2 regions of the Corynebacterium sp. PCR 32 genome follow, and region 2 is predicted to be linked to the other one. Evidence: riboswitches for the same ligand, from Rfam matches in the RefSeq annotation. Region 2 holds a riboswitch; the other holds the start of a gene.
What was found. A riboswitch is a leader RNA that binds a small molecule or an ion and turns the genes downstream of it on or off. The one in region 2 is predicted to bind thiamine pyrophosphate.

Region 1: it holds a riboswitch for thiamine pyrophosphate, as region 2 does, so the genes downstream of both, V5S80_RS04630 (ECF transporter S component) here and thiC (phosphomethylpyrimidine synthase ThiC) in region 2, are expected to answer to the same signal.

Annotation. Positions count from the first base shown of each region.
Region 1 is NZ_JBAHVL010000002.1:157,212-160,345, reverse strand. Features, by position in the region: gene V5S80_RS04635 (ABC transporter ATP-binding protein) at 1-1,313, opposite strand, end outside; gene V5S80_RS04630 (ECF transporter S component) at 1,313-1,960, opposite strand; TPP riboswitch at 1,954-2,099, opposite strand; gene V5S80_RS04625 (patatin family protein) at 2,132-3,061, shown strand; gene V5S80_RS04620 (hypothetical protein) at 3,133-3,134, shown strand, end outside.
Region 2 is NZ_JBAHVL010000001.1:95,546-98,679, reverse strand. Features, by position in the region: gene V5S80_RS00360 (sensor histidine kinase) at 1-587, shown strand, start outside; gene V5S80_RS00355 (DNA-binding response regulator) at 584-1,240, shown strand; TPP riboswitch at 1,314-1,423, shown strand; gene thiC (phosphomethylpyrimidine synthase ThiC) at 1,421-3,134, shown strand, end outside.

The DNA.
Region 1 (3,134 bases), on a different contig from region 2:
CGGTCAGCGGCCTCTGCATCAAGCCCGCACACCCGCGGGCCGACAAGCAACTCATCACGCACCGTTCGCGCGACGAATTGGTGCTCCGGATCTTGAAAAACCATGCCGATACGCTGTGCCAACGCTCTCGAGGACCAGTCCATTGGATTCACGCTCGCATCGTACCTGCGTGCTGTCTTTCGACGCCTCCTGACAAACTGCGAAAATGTCCGACGTCCCCCATGGTCATCACGGGGATGCCGGGAAGACTGGCATACGGTCCACGAGCCGGTTCCATCACCCGAGGGCCCCCATCCCACGGCATCAACATCACCGTCAACCGGCGCGAGTAACCCTGCCAGAGTCGACGCAACAGTCGATTTACCTGCTCCATTGCGGCCGGTCATAACTGTTGGGGTCGTCGTCACATCCATAGTGATCCCGTCGTTGACCGCGACACCACCCCACCCCACGGCCACATCACGTGCGCGCAGCAACGCGGCGCCTGGTGATACGTCCCGTGGTGCGCACTGTTCGCGTTCTCGCCGCCATGTCGAATCGATGGGCATCGGCACGTCAGGAATCCATACGCCATCCTGCGCCAGCTGTGGCCCCATCGTGTGGGTAATCTCATCAGGGTGTCCGTCGGCAACAATAGTGGAATCCCCCACGACCATGATCCGATCAATGACATCCCACCACACGTCCACACGGTGTTCCACAATGACTACTGTGGCACCAGTGCGCTCGGCAGCGGAGACAACAGCGTGGCGAATATCGTGGACGCCCTCGGGGTCGATATTCGCAGTCGGCTCATCTAAGAGGATCAAACCGGCGCCCATCGCCACCACACCAGCCAGCGCCAAGCGCTGCTTCTGCCCACCGGAAAGTTTCTCCGTCGGATGATTATTCGGCACGGTTAGCCCAACTAGATCACGTGCCCAGTCCACGCGCTCCCAAATGTCCTCACGCGGGAAGCCCAGATTTTCGCAGCCGAATGCAATATCGTCCCCCACCCGCGAGGCAATGACCTGCGAATCAGGATCCTGCAACACCAAGCCAACCTGGCCACGCACCCTGCGCGCATCCTCGCCATTGATGAGCAGGTGGCCCGCGTAATCCCCGTCATCGGAATCACCCAACACACCAGCCATCGCGGACATCAAGGTCGACTTCCCTGACCCTGAGGCACCTAACAACAAGACTTTGTCGCCGGGATTAACTCGAAAATTGACATTCGCCAACACTGGGCGGCGGCGTCCGGCGTGCCGCCATCCAAAACCCTCCGCAACAACACACGCAGGGGTACAGGCGGGATCGTCTGCGGATGCCATTAGACCAACTCAGCGCTTTCTCGGCCAGCAGCAAAGCGATCCAACGCTCCCGCGGTGGCCAACGCTCGAACGAGGTAGAAACCGAGTACACCAGCTAAAACAGCACCAGATATGGACAATGACGCGAGATAAATCATGTTGTAGTCCATCGACCGTGCATAGTTACCCGACGCCCACTCATAACACCATTCAACGGCTGACGCCCCTATACCAGACAGGACCGCGACTACCAGCGAATAGCGCGCGTAGAGAAACGCCACGAATACTAACTCTGCACCAACCCCCTGCGCCAGACCGGAATACACCGTAGTGATGCCCCACTGGTTGCCCAACACCGCAGATATTATCGCTGCGATAACTTCCACCATGATCGCCGCCCCCGGCTTACGAATAATGGTGCCACCCAAGACGCCGCCAAGGAGCCAGATCCCCGTCACTAGTCCACCAATGCCAGGAAGGAGAGAATCCATTGCGGTGTACCAGGCGCCACCAATACCGTTCCAGGCCCAGAAAATTAAGCCTGTTGCAACGCCTAGCACAGCCGCGGTGATGATATCCACCACGCGCCACCTCGTGATGTCGCGGCGGGCTCGCCGCGCTGAAACTGATGTCGATGTGTCCTTGTCAGCCGACTTGTGATTGATCATGAACAGCTTTACTCCCTATCGCCGGCGTGATCCGGATCAGGTTCATACGGTCGACATTTCCACTCACAGGCCGATTAATCATCGGCGGTGGCAGAAATGTCCTCTCAGCCCGATATCGTGGGCTCCCGCGAAGTACGGATATGAGGATAACACTCAGGTTATGCTGATTTTATGACCTCATCTGTCGAGCATCCTTCGAGTGCGCCATGGGGAACGTCTGATTCACCCCTGGACTGTCCGCATGTCGCGATCATTTTTGAAGGCGGGGGCATGCGGAATAGCTACACCGCCGGTGCGGTGCAAGCATTGATTGATCACAAGGTGAACCCCGGATGGGTGGGCGGAGTATCAGCGGGAACAACACATGTGGTCAATTTCCTTATTAAAGATCGCACTCGGGCGCGATCATCCTTTGTTGATTTTGTAGAGGATCCACGCTTTGGCGGGTGGAAAACTTTTGCTCGAGGTCAAGGATATTTTAATACACAATTTATCTATTCCGATGCTGTTATGCCGGGTGAAATTGCTGAGATGGATTTCGATGCCTTCATGGCCAGTACACCCCAGTTCGCACTTGGTGCATTGCGGGCAGATACAGGGACAATGACATGGTGGCGTCGAGAGAATGTCCACACGTTGGAGGAGCTTTCGGCGTATACGCGGGCGTCGTCGACGATTCCATTTTTCATGCCCGTTGCTAAAGTCGATGGACAGTCCTACTACGACGGTGCGATGGGCCCAACAGGTGGATTTGCTTACGACGCGGCTATCGAGGATGGATTTTCAAAGTTCCTTTTTATCTTGACACGGCCTCGGTCATTTCGGAGGGAACCCATGCCACAGCCACGGTTGATTCGGAGTTATTTTCGGAAAGAACCCGCCATTGCGGAAGCACTTCTTCAACGAGCAGAACGATATAATAGATCGAAAGAAAAGATCGCACGCTGGGAAGAAGAGGGTACAGCAATGGTTTTTTACCCTGATCAGATGCCTGTTCATAATAAAGAAAGAAATGTGGAAAAATTGCAGCGTTCATACCAGATGGGCGTGAATCAGGTCGCCCGAGAGTGGCCTCAGTGGGAAGAATTCTTACGTCGATAGGTAGTCCGCTTGTACACTGGCGACCAGTGACAGCCGTAAAGATCTCGTGTCCACAGTTCAGGAGAAGATCCGT
Region 2 (3,134 bases):
TCGCCACCACCATGCACGATGTACTCAGCCACAGCCTCACCGTCATCGCAGTCAAAGCACAACTCGCATCCCGGTTGGCCGCCGCCGACCCCACCACCGCAAGCACACACATCGACGACATCTACAACCTCTCCCACTCCGCACTCAACGACATGCGAGCCGCCCTCGACGAACTCTCCCCACCCTCACTACACGACGCCATCAACGAATCACGAGCAGTCTGCACTTCCGCCGGTATCACCATGACAGCCACCACCGACACCACCATCCCACCCGCCACCGGCGCCCTCTACGCCGCAATCATCACAGAAGCAACCACCAACATCCTCCGCCACTCCCACGCGACAACCGCATCCATCACCGCAACACCCGACAGCCTCACCATCACCGACAACGGCGACGGTTTCGACAGCACACACCCCACCCACGGAGGCCACGGGATCAACGGCATGACACGCCGCGCACAGAACAACAACGCATCAGCCACTATCTACTCACGCCCACATGAAGGAACCACCGTCGTCATCACCATGACACCAGACACAACACCACCGACCACCCACATCACACCGGACAAACAACCATGACCACCACGAACACCACACACACCGCCACGACGGATCCAGATTCGGCCAATCCCATCCGCGTGTTTTTAGCCGATGACCAATCACTCATCCTCGGAGCCCTCGCGTCACTGCTGACCTTGGAGGCTGACCTCACCGTCGTTGGCACCGCCACCGACGCCACCCATCTCACGGAAAAAATCGCTAATAGCAAGGCCGATGTCGCCCTCATTGACATTGACATGCCCGGCATCGACGGCATCACCGCAACCGCCACCCTCACCCAGAACACCGGCTGCCGAGTCATCATCGTGACAACCTTCGGCCGGCCCGGATACCTGCAACGCGCACTCGACGCTGGCGCCCGTGGCTTCGTCGTCAAAGACTCCCCCGTTGACACACTAACCACCGCAATACGTGACGTCTATGCTGGAAAAACAGCCGTCCCCCTCGCACTCCACGACACTGTCCGCCGCACAGGAGATAACCCCCTCACCGAACGTGAACGCGACGTCCTCCGCGAAGCACTCACCGGTGCACCCATCGCGCACATCGCCACCACACTGTTCCTCTCCCCAGGCACTGTGCGCAACCACATCTCCCGCGCCATCGCCAAAACACACACCACCACACGAACCGAGGCAGCCACCATCGCCCGCAATGCCGGCTGGCTGTAAGACACACTCCACCCCCATCGCAACGATTTGCCACAATCATCATGACCATGCCAACCCGTCGCCTACACTTGTTCGCGAACCCCACGGGAGCCCACGGCACGGGCTGAGAGGGAGCTACTGCCGCTCCGACCGTCCGAACCTGTCCGGATCATACCGGCGAAGGAAGAGAGGACCTGAGGCATGTCTGCGCCCACCAACCACCCACCCCGCCCCCACACCATCCACGGCGAGAACCATCCCAAACACCGCGAACGCTTCATTGAGCACAACGGGATCCGCGTACCCTACACCGAAGTCACACTCGATGACTCCCCCACCGGCCCCAACGACCCTGCCCGCATCTACCGCACCATGGGCCCCGACACCGAGCCCACCCGCGGGCTCCCCGACATGCGCACCCCCTGGATTGCCAGCCGCAACGACACCACCACCTACCAGGCACGTGGCAAAAAGCTGGACGACGACGGCCGATCAGCCGTCAAACGTGGCGCCTCCTCCCAAGAATGGCAAGGCACCACACGCCAACCACTCCGCGCCCGCGACGGCCACTGCGTCACCCACATGCACTACGCACGTCGCGGCATAATTACGCCCGAGATGACATACATTGCCGTGCGGGAACAATGCGACCCTGAACTCGTCCGCGCCGAGGTTGCCGCCGGGCGTGCGATCATCCCGGCGAATGTGAACCACCCGGAGTCGGAGCCGATGATCATCGGCCGGCGCTTTCTTACCAAGGTGAACGCCAACATTGGTAACTCGGCGGTGACATCATCCATCAATGAGGAAGTGGAGAAACTGCGGTGGGCGACGAAGTGGGGTGCAGATACCGTCATGGATCTCTCCACCGGTGACGACATCCACACCACCCGCGAATGGATCATCCGCAACTCGCCAGTGCCAATTGGCACGGTGCCGATTTATCAAGCTTTAGAGAAAGTCAACGGTGAAGCAGCCGCCCTGACCTGGGAAATCTTCCGAGACACTGTGATTGAGCAGGCAGAGCAAGGTGTTGACTACATGACCATTCACGCCGGCGTGCGGCTGCCGTACGTCCCGCTCACCGCCGATCGCGTGACCGGGATTGTCTCACGCGGCGGATCCATCATGGCCGGGTGGTGTCTCGCCCACCACAAAGAAAACTTCCTCTACGAACACTACGACGAACTCTGCGACATCTTTGCCCGCTACGACATCGCCTTCTCCCTCGGCGATGGTCTCCGCCCCGGCTCCATTGCCGACGCTAACGACAAAGCACAATTCGCCGAGTTGCGCACCCTCGCCGAACTCACTCGCCGCGCCTGGGAACACGACGTGCAGGTGATGGTGGAAGGCCCCGGCCACATTCCACTCAACCTCGTCGAGGAGAATATTCGTCTCGAACAAGACTGGTGCAATGGTGCCCCTTTCTACACTCTCGGCCCACTGGTCACCGACATCGCCCCAGGCTACGACCACATCACCTCTGCCATCGGCGCAGCCACCATCGCCATGGGCGGCACGGCCATGCTGTGCTACGTCACCCCCAAAGAACACCTCGGTCTCCCCAACCGTGACGATGTCAAAACCGGCGTCATTACCTATAAGATTGCCGCACACGCCGCCGACGTCGCGAAAGGACACCCCGGCGCGCAAGCATGGGATGATGCCATGAGCAAAGCCCGATTTGAGTTCCGCTGGGAGGATCAATTTGCCTTGTCACTTGATCCGGAGACAGCACAGGCGTACCACGACGAAACACTGCCCGCGGAGCCCGCGAAAACCGCGCATTTTTGTTCCATGTGCGGTCCTAAGTTCTGCTCCATGCGGATTAGCCAGGATATTCGCGACACCTACGGTGAGACGATGCTCGGTATGCCGGAGGTGGGTGCCCCTACAGAAACCGTAGCAATCG